4 regions of the Sedimentibacter sp. genome follow, and region 2 is predicted to be linked to each of the others. Evidence: riboswitches for the same ligand, from Rfam matches in the RefSeq annotation. Region 2 holds a riboswitch; each other region holds the start of a gene.
The links. A riboswitch is a leader RNA that binds a small molecule or an ion and turns the genes downstream of it on or off. The one in region 2 is predicted to bind glycine.
Positions count from the first base shown of each region.

Region 1: another riboswitch for glycine. It lies ahead of AAGU76_RS00860 (ACT domain-containing protein); the one in region 2 lies ahead of gcvT (glycine cleavage system aminomethyltransferase GcvT).
Region 3: another riboswitch for glycine. It lies ahead of AAGU76_RS18055 (sodium:alanine symporter family protein); the one in region 2 lies ahead of gcvT (glycine cleavage system aminomethyltransferase GcvT).
Region 4: another riboswitch for glycine. It lies ahead of AAGU76_RS00815 (GrdX family protein); the one in region 2 lies ahead of gcvT (glycine cleavage system aminomethyltransferase GcvT).

Region 1 covers NZ_JBCFAS010000001.1:172,852-178,927, forward strand. The annotation lists gene grdC (glycine/sarcosine/betaine reductase complex component C subunit beta) at 1-639, shown strand, start outside; gene grdD (glycine/sarcosine/betaine reductase complex component C subunit alpha) at 648-1,820, shown strand; gene AAGU76_RS00855 (PFL family protein) at 2,013-3,371, opposite strand; gene AAGU76_RS00860 (ACT domain-containing protein) at 3,380-3,649, opposite strand; glycine riboswitch at 3,869-3,954, opposite strand; gene rpoN (RNA polymerase factor sigma-54) at 4,222-5,634, shown strand; gene AAGU76_RS00870 (sugar-binding domain-containing protein) at 5,994-6,076, shown strand, end outside.
Region 2 covers NZ_JBCFAS010000003.1:84,103-90,178, reverse strand. The annotation lists gene gcvPA (aminomethyl-transferring glycine dehydrogenase subunit GcvPA) at 1-477, opposite strand, end outside; gene gcvH (glycine cleavage system protein GcvH) at 487-861, opposite strand; gene gcvT (glycine cleavage system aminomethyltransferase GcvT) at 1,037-2,131, opposite strand; glycine riboswitch at 2,240-2,336, opposite strand; gene AAGU76_RS12310 (flavodoxin domain-containing protein) at 2,571-3,056, shown strand; gene AAGU76_RS12305 (TrmH family RNA methyltransferase) at 3,610-4,323, opposite strand; gene AAGU76_RS12300 (AEC family transporter) at 4,333-5,271, opposite strand; gene AAGU76_RS12295 (M42 family metallopeptidase) at 5,290-6,076, opposite strand, start outside.
Region 3 covers NZ_JBCFAS010000006.1:77,438-83,513, forward strand. The annotation lists gene nhaC (Na+/H+ antiporter NhaC) at 1-991, shown strand, start outside; gene AAGU76_RS18050 (copper amine oxidase N-terminal domain-containing protein) at 1,155-2,576, shown strand; gene AAGU76_RS18055 (sodium:alanine symporter family protein) at 2,618-4,000, opposite strand; glycine riboswitch at 4,087-4,176, opposite strand; gene AAGU76_RS18060 (SLC13 family permease) at 4,392-5,504, opposite strand; gene murF (UDP-N-acetylmuramoyl-tripeptide--D-alanyl-D-alanine ligase) at 5,690-6,076, shown strand, end outside.
Region 4 covers NZ_JBCFAS010000001.1:161,964-168,039, forward strand. The annotation lists gene queG (tRNA epoxyqueuosine(34) reductase QueG) at 1-591, shown strand, start outside; gene AAGU76_RS00795 (DUF503 domain-containing protein) at 551-832, shown strand; gene nth (endonuclease III) at 832-1,473, shown strand; gene trmL (tRNA (uridine(34)/cytosine(34)/5-carboxymethylaminomethyluridine(34)-2'-O)-methyltransferase TrmL) at 1,569-2,039, shown strand; gene AAGU76_RS00810 (Na/Pi cotransporter family protein) at 2,048-3,670, shown strand; glycine riboswitch at 3,730-3,841, shown strand; gene AAGU76_RS00815 (GrdX family protein) at 4,136-4,495, shown strand; gene AAGU76_RS00820 (glycine/sarcosine/betaine reductase component B subunit) at 4,525-5,805, shown strand; gene grdB (glycine reductase complex selenoprotein B) at 5,816-6,076, shown strand, end outside.

The DNA of each region.
Region 1 (6,076 bases), on a different contig from region 2:
CACATTAAGAAAGGTCTGCCCGTTCTTGAAGACGTTCTTGGCGGATTTGCAGTGCTTGTAAGCGAAAATGACGGAATAAATCCAGAAATCAACCTTGACCTTATAGGACGCCACACTGTCGGAACAGGTTCCTCACCGCAGGCTGTAATAACATCGCTTGTGTCATCCCTTGACAAGGCAGGATTGAAGATCACGGACGTTGACAAGTACTCGGTTGAAATGCAAAATCCTGATATCACTAAACCGGCTGGAGCTGGGGATGTGCCACTGGCAAACTACAAGATGATAGGTGCCCTGGCTGTTAAAAGAGGAGACATTGAAAAGAAAGACCTTCAGGATTTCACGGAGAAGCACGGAATGCTGGGATGGGCTCCGACGCAGGGTCACATTCCATCTGGAGTGCCATATGTTGGATTCTGCAGACAGGATATTCTGGACGGAAAGATCAAAAGTGCCATGATTGTCGGAAAGGGAAGCTTGTTCCTGGGAAGAATGACTAACCTGTTTGATGGAGTATCTTTCATAGTTGAAGCCAATAAAGGAAAACAAGACGAAAAATCCTCAATATCGGAAGAAAAGGTAAAAGAACTTATAGCACAGGCTCTAAAGAATTTTGCTTCAAACCTGATGGCAGAATAGGAGGGCATATGTCTGAAAAACAAGTGAATCAAATCATTGGAAAAGTGTTCAACCAGCTTGCGGATACGCTGATCAGCGGCGAATACGGGCAAAAGCCCAGAGTTGCAGTTACAGCCATGGGAAGCGAGCACGGTGAAGACACCATATTTGCTGCAGCAGCCAAGGCTGCAAAGTCCGGACTGGAATCAACAGTAATCGGTTCAAAAAGTGTTCAGGGAGTTACCACAGCCTTCGTAGATAACGAAGATCAGGCTCATAAAAAGATGGAGGAGCTTCTGGACAAAGGTGAAATTGATGCATGCGTAACCATGCACTATCCTTTCCCCATCGGAGTTTCGACTGTCGGAAGAATTGTGACACCCGGAAAAGGCAGAGAAATGTTCATTGCCACCACCACCGGAACATCCTCTACGGACAAGGTTGAAGGAATGGTCAAAAACGCCATTTACGGTATTATCACTGCAAAAGCCTGCGGAATTTCAAATCCGACCGTTGGTATCCTTAACGTGGATGGAGCCAGACAGGCTGAAATTGCCTTGAATAAGCTGAAAAGCCAGGGCTATGACATAAATTTCGCATCATCTCAAAGAGCCGACGGCGGTGCCGTAATGAGAGGCAACGACCTTTTGATGGGTTCCTGCGACGTAATGGTAATGGATTCTTTAACCGGCAACCTGATGATAAAAATATTCTCATCTTATACAACCGGAGGGAGTTACGAATCATTGGGCTACGGATACGGACCGGGAATAGGAGAAGGCTTTGACAAGCTCATCCTTATAATTTCAAGAGCATCCGGAGAGCCTCTGGTGGAAGGTGCCATGAAATTTGCTGCTGACCTTGTTAAAGGAAATCTGAAACAGGTGGCAAAGGAAGAGTTTGAAAAGGCAAACAAGGCAGGCCTTGCAGAAATATTAAAGTCAGCCAAATCTGTTAAGAAATCGTCCGATGAAGAAGAAGTCAAAGCTCCCAAGAAGGAAGTTGTAACTTCTCAGATTTCGGGAATTGAAATAATGGACCTTGAAGATGCGGTGAAGCTTTTATGGAAAAACAATGTGTATGCGGAAAGCGGCATGGGCTGCACTGGACCCATCATTCTAGTAAACGATGCAAACACTGACGCTGCAATCAAAATACTGCAGGACAACGAGTTTATAGCAAAGGAAAAAACCTGCTGCTAGGTAATAAAAACGAAAAAGAAAAATTAAAGCGGCCACAGCCGCTTAAGAATGTATACAAATTCAGATGCTGTCATCCTGAGCGTTAGCGAAGGATCTCCTAATGTTGAAATGATGAGATTCTTCAGGCTACGCCCTCAGAATGACAACGTCAAAGGTATTAATCTGAAAGCGGCAATAGCCGCTTTTTTATTGTCAGTTTTTGAAGCTGTGTATCGGTGCCGGTATTCTTCCGCCTCTGGCAATGAAGTCATCGCTTGAGAAGCTGCTTACCTTCATTATGGGTGCTCTTCCCAAGAGTCCACCAAACTCGGCAGTGTCTCCCAGTGTCTTTCCGTAAACCGGGATGAGTCTGACTGCAGTGGATTTTTGATTTATGACTCCTATGGCGCACTCATCTGCAATTATGGCAGAAATTGTGCTGGCTTTTGTGTCTCCCGGAATTGCAATCATATCAAGTCCAACTGAGCACACGCAGGTCATGGCTTCAAGCTTTTCAATGTTGAGAGAACCTCTGTTTACAGCTTCGATCATGCCTTCATCCTCACTTACGGGTATGAACGCTCCGCTTAAGCCGCCAACATTTGAAGATGCCATGATTCCGCCTTTTTTAACGGCATCATTCAACAGTGCCAGGGCGGCTGTTGTGCCGTGTGCGCCGCATGCTTCAAGACCTATTTCTTCCAATATCCTTGCTACGCTGTCACCCACCTCTGGAGTAGGTGCCAGGGACAAGTCCATTATGCCGAAAGGTATGTTCATTCTCCTGGAAACCTCCTGAGCCACAACTTCTCCTGCTCTTGTAATCTTGAAGGCAGTTTTCTTTATGGTTTCGCATACGGTTGTGAAGTCTTTTCCTCTAACCTGTTCAAGAGCATACTTGACAACTCCTGGGCCGCTTACACCTACGCTCAAGCATGTTTCCGATTCGCCTGTTCCATGGAATGCTCCTGCCATGAAGGGGTTGTCCTCAACCGCATTGGCGAATATAACCAGCTTTGCGCAGCCGATGCTGTCATTGTCTCTCGTAAGGTATGCGGTTTCTTTTATTATTTCGCCCATCATCCTTACAGCATCCATGTTAATTCCGGCTTTTGTGGTTGCCACGTTAACGGATGAACAAACCTTGTTTGTTCGTGCCAGAGCTTCGGGAATGGAGCGCAGCAGTATTTCATCACCTTTTGTGAAGCCCTTGTGAACGAGGGCAGAGAATCCTCCCAGAAAGTTTACCCCTGCAACGTCTGCAGCCTTGTCCAGAATTTCAGCATACTTCACGTAATCCGTATCGCCGCTTGAACCTGCAATTATTGAAATCGGAGTAACGGATATTCTTTTGTTTATTATTGGAATGCCGAATTCATTTTCCGTCTGCTCAACTGTTTTAACGAAATTTTCAGATAACCTAGCTATTTTGTCGTATATCTTTATTCTGGATTTTTCTCCGTCTGTGTCTGCACAGTCAAGAAGAGATATTCCCATGGTGATGGTTCTTATGTCAAATTTGAGTTCGTCAACCATTTTGATGGTTTCCAATATATTTTTTGATTTAATCATGCGTCCCCCTATATTTCGTACATCTTGTCAAAAATGTCTTCGCGCTGCATTCTGATGTCCATGTTTATTTCCTTTGCCTTCGTGTCAAGATCCTTTTGCAGCGATACGAAGTCTGACGTCATTTGCTCGAAATCAACAAGCATTATCATGGTGAAATACTCTCTCATTACTGTCTGGTTAATATCCAGAATGTTTACGTTGTTGTTGGCCAGAAGCGTTGACACCTGTGAGATTATGCCTACACGGTCCTTACCTATGATTGTTATGATTCCTTTCATCTCATCCTCCAAGTTGTAATATGTATTTGCAGTCTTGATATGCATTTCCAAAAAATAATTATTGCGATTGACCTGTCATGAATTCTGCTTCCCTTCGGTCGTAACAATGTGGTTAGGTCATAGCACAGTTGCGTCATAAAATAAAAGAGACTGGTTTTCTGAACCGGCAAAGGCTAGCTTTGGCCAATTCAGAAATTTTCAGTCTCTCTGAACGACAAAAATACTGTCTCTGTCCTTTTACCTGAGAGTTTCGCCCGTAAGCTTTCCCCTTCGGTGCTCCTAAGAGTCTCTCCAGAGTCATGTCCGCAGGCGGTCGACTGCCTTCCGCCAGCATCATCCATTTATTATTAGGGGTTAGTATATACCTGTTTGAAATAAAAATCAAGAAAATTATTTACTTCTTTTTGAAAAAAATTTTAGCAAAGTTAAGTTTTTTTTGTTATAATCATAATGTTGACAATTTTTATCAGGTTTTATATATAATATCTAAATTTTGTTATATGATAGAAAACAATATCATGTTGAAATTATAAGAAAATTTGTTATAATATATGGTAGCGAGGAGTGATATTATGAAAATGGGCTTTGAATTGAATCTGTCTCAGACTCAAAAGCTTATCATGACGCCGGAATTAAGACAAGCTATACAAATATTGCAATTTAATAACGTAGAACTGATGGAGTTTATATACAAACAGCTTGAGGTAAATCCTTTTCTTGAATCCGTAGACAACAAGGGTCAGGAATCTGTCTCAGGTGAGGAGCAGGTGGATTTCGAACCGAAAAACGATAACGGCAAGGATGAAATCGATTGGAAGGAAATTACCGAAAAATATGATGATTTAAGCTACAAGGCTTATGAAAAGTCATCTGATTCCGATGATAAGCAAACATTTGAAAGCTACACATCCAAGAAAATGTCCCTGAAGGACCACCTGATGGTGCAGCTTGGAGTGTCGGTCAAGACAAACAAGGAAAAGAGAATCGGTGAGTTCATCATAGAATCTCTGGACAACAAGGGCTATCTGGGATGTTCAGTTCAGGATATCAGCCTATTGCTGAACGAGGATGTTGTGGAAGTTGAAAGGGTGTTAAGACTCATTCAAACATTTGACCCTGTAGGCGTGGGCGCCAGGAATTTGAGCGAATGCCTCATGATACAGCTTAAGGAAAAGGGCATACAGGACAAAAATGCGTACATCATAGCAGAAAAGTATCTTGAAGAAATAGCCACGAACAAGATTCAAAAAATAGCCAAGGACCTGCACATTACAGTGACCAGGGTGCAAAGCATCTGCGACATAATAAAGATGCTTGAGCCGAAGCCTTCGAGAGGGTTCATTGTTGACAGCGATTCCATCAGATACATTGTACCGGACGTTACAATTGAAAAGATAAACGGTGAATACATCATCATTGTTAATGACAACAACCTGCCGCTTTTGACTATAAGCAGCTATTACAAGAATATGATCACCAACCTGGATGACAAGGAAGCAAACAAGTTCCTGACGGACAAGCTCAATTCGTCCATGTGGCTCATAAAGAGCATAGAACAAAGAAGAATGACATTGTACAAGGTTGTTGAATCAATCCTTAAATTTCAAAGAAGGTTTTTCGATGAAGGAAAGACTGCCTTGAAGCCTCTGGTTCTCAAAGATGTTGCCGACGACATAGGCGTTCATGAATCAACAGTAAGCAGAGCCACAAACGGAAAGTATGTTCAGACGCCGATAGGTTTGTTTGAGCTTAAGTATTTTTTCGCCAGCAGCTTAAGCGAAAGCGACGGTGAGGGAATATCCTCCACTAGCGTCAAGACTCAGATTCAGAAGCTTATAAACGATGAAAACGCACAAAAACCTTTAAGCGATCAAAAGATTGCAGAAATGCTATGTTCTGATGGAATCAGCATATCAAGAAGAACCGTGGCCAAGTACAGAGATGAAATGAGGATACCGTCCTCTTCCATGCGAAGAAGATACTAATAAAAGCAATTAAGAATTAAGAGTTAAGAATTAAGAGTTTAACAATAGGACAGAATATTCAATAAATGAAGTTGAATATTCTTTTTTTGTGTGTAATTAAATAAGGAATTTTATCAAAAATTACTGATTTATTTTTGCGGTTTTTACTGTACAGCACCTTGATGCTGTGATATAATCAAAAATATAAATGCGACACTATTAATAAATAGTATGACACATATCTCAATTCATATCTGATGACCAATCTAAAATTAAATTCCAAAATTCAAAAATACTATTGCAATATGGTTCAAATATGGTAGAATAAACCTAGGGACGTAAAACGAACAACAGGGACACAAACTATCCCGGAGGGATGTATGGAAAAAAACAAACTGCTTGAAATTCAAAACAAAATAGTTCCCGAAACTGTCGAGCTGTTCATGAAGAGATATGAAATATT
Region 2 (6,076 bases):
AACCAGGATTTCAGGTCTTTTTACGGCTTCGCATGCCATAATTGCCGCTTCCGTGAGAGCGGTTGCTCCGTCGTACATGGATGCGTTTGAAACTGCCATGCCTGTGAGCTCACAGATCATGGTCTGGTACTCAAAAATTGCCTGCAGCGTTCCCTGGCTTATTTCAGGCTGGTAGGGAGTGTAGGCTGTATAAAATTCCTGCCTTGAAACAAGCTGGTCTATGGCAGAAGGAATGTAGTGGTCGTAGGAGCCGGCCCCCAGGAAACATGCGCAGTCATCGGTGCTGACATTTTCCATCGCCATGTTTTTCATGCTCCTGACAAGCTCCATTTCCGACAACGCCTCTGGAATGTTCAGTTTGTCCTTCAAATGCACCGAATCCGGTACGGCCTTGAAAAGAGATTCTATGTCTGGATAACCAATTTCCTTAAGCATCAGCCTTCTGTCTTCATCAGTATTTCCAATATATCTAGCCATAATATCTCCTTAATCGCATATTTTTTCGTAGTCTTCTGCACTCATAAGCGAATCAATTTCTGCGGGATTAGACAATTCTACAGCCATGATCCATGACTCATATGGATTTTCATTTATGGAGCCGGGATTGTCGGAAAGATTTTCGTTGACTTCAACAACCTTTCCCGATACAGGTGTGTACACGTCGGATGCCGCCTTTACGGATTCTAAAACTATGCACTGGTCTCCAGCTGCAACATCTGTTCCCACTTCAGGAAGTTCAACGTACACAACATCTCCCAAATGATCCTGTGCATAGTCTGTTATTCCCACATATGCTTTACTTCCTTCAACCTTTATCCACTCATGTGATTCCGAATACTTAAGTTCATTCAATACTTTCATAATATCCTCCTGATAACGATAGTTTAATTCGACAATGCACAAGCATTGACTAGCATTGTTTTTCTATAATTCTTTTTTACTTACATTGCCATAATACGATCCTTCATCCATGTGGATGACATACAATAAGCTTATAATTCTTAATTCTTCACTCTTCATTCTTAATTAAAATGATTTACTTTTTATATTTTTTCGTGTAGAACGTTTTTTTGATTATCTTTGCTTTCAGGCTTTTGTTTCTTATCAATATTTCAATTTCCGTTCCTTCCTTTGCGTACTCGGCTTCAATCAGCGCAAGTCCTATGTTTTTCTTCAACGTGGGAGAATAGCTTCCTGTGGTCACATATCCTATCTTTCTGCTGTCTGCCATAACCTCATAGTGGCTTCTGGGTATTCCCCTGTCAACCATTTCAAATCCAACAACCTTTCTTTTGAGACCTTCTGCCTTTTGTTTTTCAAGAGCTTCCTTGCCTATGAAATTTTCCTTGCCCATCTTCACAAAAAATCCAAGACCTGCTTCCAGCGGAGTTATGTCCTTGTCGATTTCCTGTCCGTACAGCGGAAGGGCAGCCTCAAATCTAAGGGTGTCCCTGGCTCCCAAACCTGCAGGTACAAGCCCTTCATCTTTTCCTGCTTCAAGTATGGCATCCCAAAGCTTTGGAGCATCCTTAGCGTCAAAGTACAGCTCAAACCCGTCTTCACCCGTGTATCCGGTGCGTGATACCAGAACTCTGAACTCCCCTACCTTAACGTTATCTGCAAAATGATAAAACTCAAGCTCATCAAGATCAATCACAACAAGCTTCTGCAGAATATCCTGTGCCCTAGGTCCCTGAAGAGCAAGCTGGGCATATTCGTCAGATACGTTACTTACCTGGACATCTCCGAATGTCTGTGATTCAAGCCACTGAAAATCCTTTTGGATGTTTGAGGCATTGACAACCAGCAGATAATCCGTGCAGCTGTACTTGTAGACCAAAAGGTCGTCAACTACTCCGCCGTCTGTATAGCACATTGGGGTATATGCTATCTGCCCTTCCGATAGAACCGAAATGTCGTTTGTCACAACCATCTGCAAATATTTCTCGGCATCCTGTCCCTTTACGGTTATTTCTCCCATGTGGGATACATCAAAGAGTCCTGCAGCATTCCTCACGGCTTCGTGCTCGGGTATGATTCCCGAGTACTCCACCGGCAGCGCCCAGCCTCCGAAATCAATGATTTTTCCATTAAGCTCCATGTGCTTTTCGTATAATGGTGTCGTTTTCACTTCATCACTCCTTAATATATATTTGCAAAATTTTCCAATTTTGCTGAAAAAAAAGACAGCGTAACAACGTGCGTCATTACCTCTGTCTCAGATTGCTATTCAGAGTATTGTCCGGACACAGCCCTTTTGCCTGAAAGTTTCGTTGCACCCGACCAGTGCAATTTGCTTCTTCGGCGTCCTTTCGGAACTCTCCTGTGCCCATCACTCAATATTATATTTATTAACTTTTATCTTTATGTCAAATTATTCTATATGTTTGACATTATCATTATAATGCTTGAAATCTGCCTTTGTCAATAGTTTTTGCATGTTAAAAAAACTACTTTTATGTTTTGTTCTTAATGCATTTTTATTAATGTTACATTTGTGACAACTCATGAACTTGACAATTCATGAATATAATATTATCATTTTATTATCTTATAGAATGGAGCTCAAAATGAGAATTCTAATAGCGTATGCAAGCAACAACAGCACCACGGAAATGTGTGCAAAAATGCTGGCTGACAAACTTCCCGGCGCAGAAACCGTAAACCTGACCAGGTCAAAACCTGACCCCAAAGATTACGACGTCGTTGTAATAGGCAGCTGTATAAGATTTAACAACATACACCAATCAACCCTTGATTTCATAAAGGACAACGTGGATGTTCTTATGAAAAAGAAGACCGCCATTTACATTTGCTGCGGTTTTCCGGAAAAAGTCAACCAGTACCTGCTGCACAACTTCCCGAAAAAGCTTCTGGACAAGTCATTTTCAATACAATGCTTCGGAGGAAGGTTTAAAACAAAGCCATACAAGCTTTTTGACCTGCTCATAATGAAGATGGTGAAAAAAACCTTCAGGCAGGATAACAGGATGCTGGAGATTGATACTGAAAGCATAAACAGGATGGCAGATGATATATTGGAAAATATGGTATAAAAAAAACGGTCAATGACCGTTTTTTTCTTAAAAACAACAAGTGCGGCAAAATCAGATTACTATCTGAAATTGTCGTTATTGTTTCTGTTCTTGTTATTTTCATTGTTTCTGTTGTTGTCGTTCTTGTTGTCAAAACGATTGTTATCGTTTCTGTTGTTATCGTTTCTGTTGTTGTCATTCCTGTTGTCAAAACGATTGTTATTGTTTCTGTTGTTGTCGTTTCTGTTGTTGTCATTTCTGTTGTTGTCATTTCTGTTGTCGAAACGGTTGTTATCGTTTCTGTTTTCATTTCTGTTGTTATCATTTCTGTTGTTGTCGTTCAGATTTCTCAGCTGATCCCTGAAATTCTGCTGGCTGTCAAGTTTTGACTGCTCTTCTGTGCTAAACAGCCTGTCATTGTTATTATCTTTTCTGTTGTTGAAATTAAAGTTCTTTATTTTAAATCATCCTCTCTAAAATAATATATGAGCTTGAGAGCTTCATCAGATATATTATCTGCATTAGATTATCAAATATTTATCCTTTAATTTCTATTATATTCATGTTTTTCCAATCAGCTGCAAAAATGATACATTGCAATGCCTGCTGCAATTGTGAGGTTCAAGGAATCTATTCTGTCCGTATGCTTGATAAGCACGCTTGTTCCTGCACCGGCAAAGCTTGAATCCAGTCCGGTTGCCTCATTTCCGAACACCAACGAGAATTTTTTGTATTCATCATGTTTTACATCCTTAAGCGATTTTGCACCATCCAGCATGAACGTGTAAATCATGTGCTCCTTGAATTCAGCCCTGTACTGTTCGAAATTGTCGTAATACCTGAAATTTACCCTGAACAAGGCACCCATTGAAGCCCTGATTACCTTGGGGTCGAATATATCCACACCGGGGCTGATTATAGCCAGGTCGCTGAGGCCGAATCCCACAAGCGTCCTTATTATTGTTCCCATGTTTCCCATGTTGCTGGGATTCACCAGAACTATGTGGGATTGACTGCTGCTTAAGCTGCAGCTGTATTTTTCAAAGACACCAACCACAAAACAGTTTTCCTTGTCAGCTACCTTGTTGATAGCCTTGTCATTGATTTCAGTCCTGATGTTGTGTTTCCTGCACAGTTCGAAAATGTCAATTGAATTGTCCGACCTGTAGCTTGAGCTTACAAGAACCTTCACCACAGCCTGAGGCCTGGACGTAATGAGCTCCACCGTTGGAAACATTCCAAAGGTGTACGAATGTTCAAAACTTTTTTTGTATGATTTAATTTCCATAAATACCTCCTAAAACAAGCCCACTGTCTTCATGACGAAAATGAACATGAATATGGTGAACGGGCTGAACATTGTGGACACAAACACCAACTGACCGGCAAGCTCGTAATTGCAGTCGTACTGCTGAGCCATGGTATAGCTTGAAACTGCCACCGATGGTGCAACCATGCTGAACAGAGCTCCCAGCTCAGGTCCTCTGAAGCCGAAGCTCAAGGCAGCCAGAATCACTGCTGCAGGGATTACAATGAGTCTGCCTGTGGTTACAACAGCAATGTACTTAAGGTTATTGTGAATGTTCTGAACCTTTATTTCGCCACCAAGCGCCATGAGCGCCAGAGGAGTGGCCATGTTTGAAACATCATTTATCGTTTTTTCCACGAAAATGGGAAGCTTTATTTGAAGAACCGAAACCAATATTCCTATGACAGAACCGACTATAAGGGGATTTGTAATTATGTTTATGAAGTTATCCTTTATGTCGCTTTTATCATTTGAATACATGTCTAAAATTATAACTGCCATAAAGTTGTAAATGGGTATTATTATGGCAACCAGCGTAGTGACTGCTCCCAGCCCTTCGCTGCCGAAAAGGTTCTGGCTCAGTGAAACACCGAACAAGACGAAGTTGCTTCTGTATAGTCCCTGGATGATAACACCGCGGTTTCTGTTGTCCTTTTCAAGTCTTGGCACGGTAAGAAGTGTTATGCCGATTATGGCAAAAACAACAACCACTGCAAAAACAATCAGTTTTATGTTGACTTCGCTTGAAAGCTTGCTTTTGTAAATATTGTTGAAAAGAAGCACCGGAAAAAGAGCCTTAAATGCAAAGCTGTTTGCCTTTATCAGAAACTCCTCGTCAAATATCTTGATTTTTTTTAGAAAGGCTCCAAGTACCATCAGCAAAAATATAGGAGCCACCACATTTAGCGAGAATATTAAATTTTCCAATTCAGTCCATCCTTTAAGTTATTGTACTTCTGTCAGGTAAGCGTATATAAGTTTTATTGTGTTTTCAATTCCGTCAATGTGAGTTCTTTCCATTCCGTGGGAAGCGTGGACACCGGGGCCGATGAGGCCTCCTCTTATGTCATTGCCGCCCTTCAGTGACGATGAAACGTCAGAGCCGTACATGGGGTAAATGTCAACAGCATGTCTTATGCCGTGACGCCTTGCCAGTTCAATTAGTCTTCCCGTTATGTCGTAATCGTACGGTCCGGAGCTGTCCTTGGGACAGATTGACACTTCCTGTTCCGTGCATGAAAGGTCAAGACCCACACAGCCCATGTCTATGCCCACAAGCTCGTCAATGTCATCGGGGATGTTTGCACAGCCGTGGCCTACCTCCTCATAGGTGGATATTAGTATCTTCACCTTGTTTTTCGGTTTGGTGCCCAGACGTCTGAACAGTTCAAGAAGGCTCAGAGCACATGCTGTGCCTGCCTTGTCGTCCATGTACCTGGATTTGATGAATCCTGAATCTGTAACGGTGAACTTGGGGTCGACGGATATGTAGTCTCCTGTTGAAATACCAAGCTTTTGAACATCTTCCCTGTTTGAAGCAGCCTCATCTATTCTCACCATCATGTTTTCTTCGTTTCTGTCCCTTGTCTTTGCATCCTCAAAAACATGTACCGAAGGTGATGAGGAGAGAATGGTGCCTGTGTAAATCTTGCCGGACCTTGTGTGTATTTTGCAGTATTCCCCGTCAAGTGTGGGAAGCAGGTTTCCCCCTATGGATGTGAACCTTATTGTT
Region 3 (6,076 bases), on a different contig from region 2:
TATAGGAATCGGACTGAATATTAACCCTGGAATAACCGCAGGCATGATAGTTTCAGGTTCTGTTTTCGGTGATAAGCTGTCACCATTTTCGGACTCTACGAACTTAGCTGCAGCAGTTTCAGATACTAATGTTTTTGATCATGTAAGATCTATGCTTTATACGACTATTCCAGCTATGTTAATTTCTGCAGTATTGTATTTCATAATCAGCATGCGCTACAGTGCTGCCGAGCTGGACATGACGGTCATAAATAATATAAAAGCAGTACTAAATGACAATTTTAACATAAATCCAATTCTTCTAATTGTACCAGTTTTTACAATAATATTAGCAATAAAAAAAGTCCCGCCAATCATTGCTTTAATATCCAGCGCCTTGTTAGGAACATTGGCAGCCTTAATTTTCCAAAGCGGTAACTATAGCTTTAAAGTCATTATCAATGCCTTGGGAAATGGATTTTCAATAAATTCGGAAATACCTGAGATTAACAAGCTTCTTAACAGGGGAGGAATGTTGGGCATGATGGGAGCTACAGCATTAGCCTTCTTAGCTGTCGGATTGGGTGAAATTCTTCAAAGAATCGGAGTATTAAGCGTAGTCTTGAACAAGATGAATAAGATAATACATTCAAATGCTGCATTGATAGTAAGCACCTTGATTATGAGCCTTATCATAACAATATTGTGCGCAAGTCAGTACATAGCCATTATCTTGACCGGTCAAATCATGAAAAACGCCTATTCTAAGTTTAAGGTCAAGAAAACGGTGCTGTCGAGAACGCTGGAAGATGGAGGAACAATATTTGCTTATCTTGTTCCTTGGTCAACTACAGGTGTCTTTGTGACAGGAGTGCTTGGAGTTGAAGTGTTCTCATATGCTCCCTTCGCATTTTTCTGCATCCTGTGCCCTATTATAGCAACATTCTATGCATTTACAGGCATTGCCATATTTAAAGAAACAAATGCAGAAGTAGAATCTGAATCAAATTAGTAATGTATATCAGAGAAAGAGACAAGGATATGTATATCTTTGTCTCTTTTTTGTAGGATTGAATAGATTAATATTCTATTGTAACAATGATGCAAATGTAGTAAAATTATGTATAAATTAAATTTATAAACTGAAAACGTTAACGAACAAGGAGGGAATTTTTATGTTTAAAAGAACTATGGCCCTGGGGCTGGCAGTTGTTATGATGCTGTCGGTTTTCACAGGGTGCGGAATCAACGATTTGGGGTATTTGAACCTCGCAAGGGAACTGTCAAAGTTGAAACAGTTCCAATTTGAAAACAATACAAGCTTTGAAATTTCTGAGGAAGCTGCAGACGACAACTACAGCGTATCATTAGAGCTCAGCGGAGAAGCAGACATTGAGGATCTGGATTCAATATATATGAATCTTGATCTGGATTTCAGCATCAACGGCTTAAAGACAGCCGGTCCGATAAATTTCGTCATTGACCAGAACAAGGTATATGTTTCAAAGAACCTGGTACTGGAAATGCTGACCTTTGACGACATGCTCAACGACGAGGAGGAAAGCAGCGAGGTTATTGAAGACATATATTCAAACAGCCTCAAGGATGTTGAGTACATAATGCTTGCAGATCTTGAGGAGTATTACGATGTGGATTACAAGGAAAATTACGATGCTATGCAGGAAGATGCTTTCAACTACATTACAGCTGCGTTCAAGGGATTTGATTCCAAGGTTATCACAAAGATAAGCGGAGGATATTCCATGAAGCTGACTCCTCAAAGCACAGTTGAATTTATAAAGAGGCTGGTTTCTTACATGAGCGACAACAGGGAGCGCGTTTTCGACGAAACAGTTAAGTATGTGGAGAAGCTGTACAGCAGCACAAGCCTTGAAGACATGACAGAAGAAGAAAAGGAAGAGTTGATTGCAGAGCTTAAGGATAGTAGACAGGATTTCTATGATTTCCTGGATGAGGCAGAACTCATGCTGGAGCAAGACATCCTTTCCGAATACGAGGCTATGGTTGACGGAAGCCAGATAAAACAGGACATTTACAAATCAGGAAGCTCCTATGTGGAAGATTCCTATGCTAAGATTGTGTATGAAGGTATAGAGTTTATTAATCTGTCATCAAAGACTACAGTGACACCTGCAGCAGTTACGAAGAAATCCGTGGAGGGTGGTTTTATAACAGCCGAGGAACTTGAAGGAATTTACAGTCGTACAGAGAACAGGCTCAATCCTGCTCAGACCATGTCAATACAGTGGTATTCAAATGATTATGACACACAGATTGACATAACAAGGAAGAACGGCAAAACAGACTGGGATTCCCAACCGTACACAATCGTTGACAACAGAGTTTACCTTCCGCTTAGATACATAGGCGAAACATTCGGCGAAGAGGTGTACTGGGACAATGATGCAAGAAAGGCTTACGTTCTGAGGGGAGATTTAAGGATTGACATGACCGGAATAATCGTTGACTCAAGAACCATGGTCAAGGTAAGGGATTTCGAGAAGCTGGGATACAAGATCAACTATACCCAGGACGGCACATGGTCTACAGCCGTAATTGAAAAACAAAGCCACTAGTAATAAAGACTACAGGCGGTGCAATGCACCGCCTGTTTGTATTATTGCTGCTCGGTTTCTTTTTTCCAGTTTAAGGTTGTCTCACTTTTCATTGAATCAAAGTACACTTTTGTTTCAGACGCAATGACATTCCTCAGCCCAACCAATGCTATGAGGTTAGGGATAGCCATGAGCCCGTTTACGATATCCGCAAGAATCCATATCATGTCCAGCTTTAGAAATGCTCCCACGCCTACAAGAACTATGAAAACCAACCTGTAAGCTGTTATAGCCTTTACGCCGAACAGATACTCCGTGCATCTTTCACCATAGTAGTTCCATCCAAGAATGGTTGTGAAGGCAAAAAATATGAGTCCCACAGTCACAATGTAAGGTCCGATAACCGGAAGGCCCGTATTGAAAGCCTCGTTGGTCATGCTTGCACCAACCAGGTCTCCGCTCCAGACACCTGTCATTATGAGCATCATGCCGGTCATGGTGCAGATGATTATGGTGTCAAAAAATGTGCCGGTCATGGAAATGAGTCCCTGCTTTACACAGGAGTTTGTTTTAGCTGCTGCGGTTGCAATTGGCGCACTGCCTAGTCCCGATTCGTTGGAGAAGACACCTCTTGCAACACCGTTTCGCATTGCATAAAGGACGCTTGCTCCCAGAAATCCTCCGGTAGCAGCTGTTGTTGTAAATGCGCTTTTTATAACCAGAAGAAAGGTCTGCGGGATAAGGCTGATGTTTGTTATCATGATGAACAATGCTCCCATAACGTAAAACACTGCCATAAAAGGAACAATGATTTCGGAAATTCTTGCAATGCTCTTTATCCCTCCGAGAGTTACCAAAGCGACTACCGCAGTCAAAAATACAGAAGTGGCAACTACCGGAATGTTGAATGTAAGTTTTACGGCATCTGTTATAGCATTTATTTGAGGAAATGTTCCTATTCCGAAGAATGCCACCGCAATGCCGAAGGCGGCAAACATTTTAGCCAGGAATCTGTTTCCCAGCCCTTTTTCAATATAGTACATGGGACCGCCCGACATTTGACCATTGTCGTCCACAACTCTGTATTTTACTGACAGCAGGCATTCTCCATACTTGGTTGCCATACCGAAGAATGCGGCTACCCACATCCAGAACAGTGCTCCCGGACCGCCTGCCTTTATGGCGGTTGCCACACCGACTATGTTTCCTGTGCCTATAGTCGCAGCCAATGCGGTGCATAGAGCCTGAAAGCTTGATACGTCACCTTCTGCCCCTTGTTCTGTGTCCTTTGAAAAAACATACTTTAATGCAAGCGGAAGCCTGAAGACCTGAATCAGTCCCAGTTTGAATGTAAGATATACTCCTGTTCCCACCAGAAGAATAAGAAGCGGCGGTCCCCATATGAAAGAATCTGCCTTTTCCAGAAATAATGTAACGTTTTGCATTTTTACCTCCCTAATTTTTGCTGTAACGTTATTAAGGAAGCCTCTTAAGACAAAAAAACCAAGTCAATAGACCTGGCCCCAAAAAATCAGTCTGCTCTGTCCTTTTACCTGAGAGATTGACCGGATATCCGGCTTGCTCCTTCGGTGCTCGTTTGAGGCTCTCCAGAGTTTCGTCCGATAGCGGTCCTTTTGCCTGAAAGCGTGACTCCTTCGGCGGATCAATGATCTCTCTCCCACTACCATCATTCGAACTATATAATTTTCCACGAGCGTGATTATATCATGAGCAGTGGGAAAACAAAAGGAAAAAGTTCAGAAAAAACAAATAGGAAATTGAAAGCGATTTTCATTCTACTATTGTTATGACATGACACGGGAAAATATGAGCTACTTATATTACGATCAAGGCAGAAAAAACATACAACACTGCAAGCATGATTCCGTTTATAAGCGTGAATACTCCCAGGTATCTTAAGGGTTTTGCATTTTCCGTCTGCACATAGAGCTTGTACGAAATGAGACTTGCCAGGGATGCAACGAGGGTACCCAGTCCGCCTATGTTTGTCCCCACAACAAGAGACTTAAAGTTTCCGGTGAAGTTTGAAAGCAGCACCGCTGTTGGAACGTTGCTCAGAAATTGGCTAAGCCCAACGGAAAAAAGCAGTTCCCTTCCTTCAATCAAACCGGAAAGGAATGTTTTGACTGCTTCCATGTTACCCATGTTTCCAGTAAACACGAAGAACAGCACAAATGTTGCCAGAAGGCTGTAATCAACTTCCCGAAGGAGCTTTCTGTCCATTGCAGCCACAGAAGTAAGAACAGCAACAAATGTTATTCTGTAGTCAGCCAGTCTGAATACTGCAGCCAGGCAAAGCGCAAACAGCACCAGGTATGCAGATAGCTTTTTGGGGCTGCTTATTTTTTCCTTGCGGTTAAATTCCACATTGATAACTTCTCTTTTGCCGAATATGGAAAAGATGAGTATGAGTACAAGACCGGCAGCTGCAATTGGAATAGTAATCCTGAAAAAATCTGCGGCATTTATGTTATAAAATGAGTAAAGGTAAAGATTCTGAGGGTTCCCTACGGGAGTGAGCATGCTTCCGAGGTTTGCCGCCACCGTCTGCATGACCGTGACGGTGATGAGGTGGTCGGTCTGCGCGGTTATGGTTAAAACCAGAATTGAAAATGGAACAAAAGTAATGAGAGCTACGTCATTTGTAATGAGCATGGAGCTGAAAAAGCAAATGAGCACCAAACTTAAGAAAAGCCCTCTTGTGTTTTGTGAACCTGAGGTCATTTTCTGTGCCAGCACGTTGAAAAGTCCTATTTCCTTCAGGCCAGCCACTATTGCCATAAGGCAGAAAAGCAAGACCAGGACTTTAAAGTCAATGTATGAAACATATTTTTCCGACGGCGGAACAAAGAGTGCTGTTGCGGCAGCAGCAGCAAAGGATATTACCAGCACGGCTTCTTTTTTAACAAAATTTATTATTGATTTCATATGTATCTCCTTGTCACAAGGGACATTATACCACAAAAGAAAATTTTGTTAATATTTTTTTGATTGCGACGACTCATATCCAGCCTTATTTACAGTTTTTTGTCCTTGTAATAGCGGCAAAATTGCAATATAATTAATTGATTAGAGATGATGTTACATAAATTTAATATATGAGAAGGTTTATTATGATCAGGATTACAATAAATGAAGCTGCAAAGGTGCTAAGTTCAGAATGCAGGGGGGACACAGAACGGTTGATAGAAGGTGTCAGCATTGATTCCAGAAAGGTATCCCCAAACAATTTGTTTGTTCCCATCAAAGGACAAACCGTAAACGGTCACAAGTTTATAGATGATGTAGTGAGAAAGGGGGCATGTGCAACTCTTTGGAACAAGGACGAGCCTAATCCTCCGGAGAGCATCGCTGTGATTTTGGTGGATGATACAGTCAAGGCTCTGCAGGATTTGTCATTTTACTACAGAAATAAGCTGAATGTGAAGATCGTGGGAGTGACCGGAAGCAACGGAAAGACATCAACCAAGGACATTACCGCAGGCATACTGTCCCAGAGG
Region 4 (6,076 bases), on a different contig from region 2:
ATATGCGGCAGCTGCAGCCTTTGCATGAAAAGCTGTCCGAACAAAGCCATAACGGATAGCGGAATTGACACAGGAAGATGCATCTCAGCCTTGACGCAGACCAAAAAAGACATTCCTTACGAATACAGGCTGTCTATGAAAAACCAGTTATACGGCTGCGATATGTGCCAGCTGGTGTGCCCCAGGAACAAGAAGGTTCTGGGTATGGGCTCTTCTGTTGATTACAGCTGTCTTGCCGTTGATTTAAAAGAAATACTTACAATCTCCGGCGCGGAATTTGCAAAAAAATACGGAAATACGTCGGGAGGATGGAGGGGAAAAAACATTTGGAAAAGAAATGCCCTCATAGCTATAGGAAATCTCAGGCTTCAATCCATGTATGAGGCTGTTGAAAAGGAACTTGACAGTCCTTCTGAAATGATCCGCATTTATGCCGCATGGTCCCTGTTGATGCTTCATGCGAAAAAAGCATCTGTTGTTTTGAATAACCGCCTGAATAATGAAAAAGATAAGGTTAGACATGAATTTGAAAAACTTCTGGAGGTTTATGATGACAATTGGAATATGCGAGATAGAGATATTGATTTATGAATCACATTCCCTGAAGGAAAAGAGACATGTGATAAAAAGCATAATTGAACGTATAAAGTCAAGATTCAATGCTTCCGTGGCAGAGGTGGATTTCAACGACATCTGGAACAAATCTGTCATAGGAGTGGCTGTAGTGTCAAACGACCAGAAACTGTGTGAATCTGCCATTTCAAAGATAATTAACTTTGTGGATAATGATGAAAGGGTAGAAATCATAACATACAACAAGGAGATTTACTGATGAACAAGGCATCAAAGGTATATGAGATTTTAAGGGAAACATACCCCGATGCAAAGTGTGGATTGGATTACGCAACTCCATTTCAGCTGCTGGTTTCCACGATGCTCAGTGCCCAGGCTACCGACAAAAGCGTTAACAAGGTTACTGCCGAAATGTATGCCTGCTATCCGGATTTAGACAGCTTTCTCACTTTGACGCAGGAAGAGCTTGAACAAAAAATAAAGAAAATCGGGCTGTACAAAAATAAGGCAAAAAACATATATTCCATGTGCAGGGTTCTGAAGGAAAAATACAGTGGCCATGTGCCGACAAACATGGATGATCTCATTTCACTGCCGGGTGTAGGGAGAAAAACGGCTTCTGTTGTGCTGGTTGAAGCATTCAACATTCCGGCATTTCCTGTAGATACTCATGTATACAGGGTAACAAGGAGAATAGGGCTGGCGGAAGGGTCCACGGCAGACAAGGTTTCGGATGAAATGATGAAGAAGCTTCCAAAGTATAAATGGCATCTTACGCATCATCTTTTTATAACACACGGCAGGGAAACTTGCATTGCACAGAACCCGCGCTGCAGCGACTGCGCTGTGAGAGATCTTTGCAATTACTACAGGAAAGAATTCAAGGCAAAGGCACTTTGAAAATTTACAGCATATGGAAAAAATAATGTCTTTATAATATGCACTTTTAATGTTATAATTACAGAGTTTGAAATAAACTACCGCAGGAGAAAGAAATGTCACTAAACATAGTTTTGTTTGAACCTGAAATACCGCAGAACACAGGCAACATTGCCAGGACCTGCGCTGCAACGGGTTCAAGGCTTCATCTTATCAAGCCCTTGGGATTTTCCGTAAAGGACAAGTATCTGAAGAGAGCGGGACTAGATTACTGGAATCTTGTAGATATTACCTACTATGAGAATTTTGACGAGTTTATAGGCAATGTGATAAACAAGGAGGTATTTATATCAACCACAAAGGAAAGCCGTTTTTATACGGATGTCACCTACACTGACGGATGTTACATAATTTTTGGAAAGGAAACTGCCGGACTCCCTGATTTCATACATCAGAGGTTTAAAGAAAGCAGGATAAAGATTCCTATGATTGACAATGCTAATGCCAGAAGCTTGAACCTGGCCAATTCTGTAAATATAGTAATGTACGAAGCCTTGAGACAGATGGGCTTTCCAAAGATGATTTAGGAGGATGTATGGATATAGCAATTAGTTTAATGGGCGGCCTAGGTTTGTTCCTGTTTGGAATGAGCTATATGGGAGACGGGCTGCAAAGAACCGCCGGAAGCAAGATGAAGGACATTTTGGCAGCACTGACCACAAACAAGCTGATGGGAGTGTTGGTCGGAACATTGGTTACCGGAGTAATACAAAGCAGCAGTGCCACCACGGTAATGGTTGTGGGATTTGTCAATGCAGGGCTTATGAATCTGAACCAGGCTGTTGGCATCATAATGGGAGCAAACATCGGTACAACAGTTACGGCATTTTTGGTATCATTGAACATTACAAAGTTTGCAACTTTCATGGTAGGTGTTGGAGTAATTCTGCACATAGCGGCGAAAAAAAGAAAGGTAAAAAGTTTTGCCGAAGTTATAATAGGTTTTGGTATTTTGTTCATCGGCATGGATATAATGAAAGATGCAATGAAGCCTTTGGAGTCAAATCCAAGCTTCACCGGTCTCATGACCAGATTTGACAATCCATATTTGGGAATACTTGTTGGTTTTGTCATGACTGCAATACTTCAGTCAAGCAGTGCCACTACTGGTATTTTGATTGCTGTCGCAGCTACGGGAGTCATTTCATTCGATGCTGCCTACCCGATAATTTTTGGACAGAACATCGGAACCTGTGTTACAGCCATGATTTCCAGCGTGGGTGCAAACACGACTGCCAAAAGAGCGGCGGTTATTCACTTGCTTTTCAACATTATAGGAACGCTATTGTTCATGATTTTCTTAAGAATGCCTGTGGAATTGGCAGTTATGAGAATGATACCTGCGGATGTTCCCAAACAGATTGCAGCAGGTCACATTTTCTTCAATATTCTGAATGTAGTAATAATGTTTCCTTTCTCCGGTTTATTGGTTAAGGCATCTGAGGTCATCGTCAAGAGCGATGGCAGCGATGAAGAGCACGTTACCAAGTATATAGATGAAAGAATACTTGTTACTCCTTCCATAGCGCTCACACAGGCTTCAAAGGAGGTTCTGCATCTTGGAAACATGGCGCTGGAACAGCTTCAGACTGCAGTTGATGCATTTCTTTCAAACAACGATGATCTTTCATACAAGGTTTTTGAAATAGAAAAGAAAGTCAATGAGCTGAGCAAGAAGGTTTTGGAGTACCTTGTCAAACTGGACAAGGAATCGCTGACGAATTTCGAGAAAGACAAACTTGTCGTGCTTATGAACACCAACAATGATATTGAACGTGTGGGAGACCATGCAGACAATATAGGTGAGCTTGTATTGTACAAGTTAGATAACAATGTTCCTTTTTCCGATCAGGCGATAGAGGAGCTGAGAGAGATGTTTGAAGATTCAGTCAGTGTTTTCAAAAGTTCGCTGACTGCGCTGGCAACCATAAATTGTGATGATTGTGACGAAGTAATCAAAATAGACAGCGGAATCGATAAAATGTACAAAACTCTAAGGAAAAACCACATTGAGAGGCTAAACAAGTACATTTGCGAACCAAGCGCAGGAATTATATTCCTTGATATCATCGGAAACCTTGAAAGAATTGGTGATCATTCTTCAAACATAGCAGAATCAATACTTGAGGTCATCCAAAATAAAAATGAAAAAAAATAATAAATATCACTTGATTTATTAAAAATTATTATATATAATTGAATTAAGTTAATAATTGAATGACGTTTGCGGGAGAGACTGTTATGTATTTAACAGCGCCGAAGGAGTAAGTAAATATATATTAGCCGTATTATTGATGATAATCTCAGGCAAAAGGACCGTAGACTGACAAAACTCTGAAAAGCGAAAGCACCGAAGGGGCAACTCTTGCGAGGAAACTCTCAGGTTAGAAAACAGAGCAGAAGGCATATGGTTTTTATTTGCTTTCTGCTTTTTATTTTGTGCAAAAGTACTTAAAATCCGGGCTGTTTGGTTAAGCCTGATAATTTTAAAATTGTCATGCTTCAAACTGTCCGCAAAGATAACGTTTAAATTAAAAATAGTCTGTTCAATGTAAACATTAATGTTTTTGACAAAAAAGAATAAGCTTATTTTTAGTGGGAATAATGATTTAAGGTGGTATCTATGATTATTACTAATAACGAAAAGGTTTTCGGTAAATACAAGGATGATTACAAAATCGTCTTCATCGACGGAAGTTACAGAGATGTGCTTGTAAAAATCAGGGACAAGGTGCATGAAGGACACGAGTTGTTGACTCACCCCCTTTCAAGCAGCGTAAAACCCAATGAAACGCCCTATAAATCAGTTATGATTTCTGATAATAAAGGCAGCTTGAATATTGATTCCCTGTACATAATAGAAAATTCCATAATGGCCTACGACAATTTCAACAAGTGCAGAATAATGTGTATTGATGAGAGAATGCAGGAAGATTTCAAACTAATTGATTTAACTGTGCTGGAGAGCGCGTTAAATATATAAACGAGCTAAAAAATATGGAGGTGAACGTTTTGAAGTTAGAATTAGGCTACATTTTTATTAAGGATATTCAGTTTGCTGAAGTGTCCAAAGTAGAAAACGGCACATTGTACGTCAACAAGGAAGAAGTAAAAGCGTTAATTCTAGAAGATCAAAATTTTAAGTCAGCAGATGTTGAGCTTGCAAGACCTGGTGAGAGCATTCGTATAATGCCTGTTAAGGATGTTATCGAACCAAGGGTTAAAGTAGATGGACCTGGAGGAATATTCCCAGGCATGGTAAGCAAGGTTGAAACTGTGGGTTCAGGCAAAACAAATGTACTGAAAGGCGCAGCTGTTGTAACAACGGGTAAGATCGTTGGGTTCCAGGAAGGTATAATCGATATGACTGGTCCTGGTGCAGAATATACACCATTTTCACAATTGAACAATTTAGTATTGGTTTGTGAACCAATAGATTCACTGAAACAGCACGAACATGAAAAAGCATTGAGATTTGCAGGATACAAGGTAGCTATGTATCTTGGAGAACTTGCGAAAAGCATGACTCCAGATCAGGCTGAAACATTTGAAACTCCTACTCTGGTAGAAGGAATCAAAATGTATCCTGAACTTCCGAGAGTTGCTTATGTATGCATGCTTCAAAGCCAGGGCTTAATGCATGATACATATGTATATGGCGTTGATGCTAAACAGACCATATCAACATTAATTTATCCTACAGAAATGATGGATGGCGCTATTGTAAGCGGCAACTGCGTATCTGCATGCGATAAAAACACTACTTACCACCACTTGAACAACCCTGTAGTTCATGACTTATTTGCTGAACATGGAAAAACATTGAACTTTGTTGGTGTTATTATCACAAATGAAAATGTGTACCTTGCAGACAAAGAAAGATCATCAAACTGGAGTGCTAAGCTTGCTGAGTATCTTGGAGTTGATGGCGTTATAGTATCAGAAGAAGGTTTCGGTAACCCTGACACTGACCTTATAATGAACTGCAAGAAAATTGAAAACAAAGGCATTAAGACTGTTCTTATCACAGATGAATATGCAGGAAGAGACGGCACATCACAATCTCTTGCAGACGCTGACGTAAGAGCAAATGCAGTTGTAACAGGCGGAAATGCCAATGAAGTAATTGAACTTCCACCTATGGACAAAATAATTGGCCACGTTGAAGTTGCTGATGTAATTGCCGGTGGTTTTGACGGCAGTCTCCATGCTGACGGAAGCATAACTGCTGAGCTGCAGGTTATTACAGGAGCTACCAATGAAATGGGCTTCAACAAATTGAGTGCAAGATAGGAAGGAGGAGATAATTATGCTAAAAGTTGTTCACTATATAAACCAATTCTTTGCCAATGTAGGCGGAGAAGAAATGGCTCACATTCCGGCTGAATTAAGAGAAGGCAATGTAGGACCTGGATTAGCTTTCCAGCAGGCATTCGGAGATGAAGCACAAATTGTAGCTACAATTGTGTGCGGAGACTCTTATTTCAATGAGAACATGGAAGAAGCACAAAAAATCATCATAGACATGGTTAAAGAATTACAACCAGATTTATTCATAGCTGGT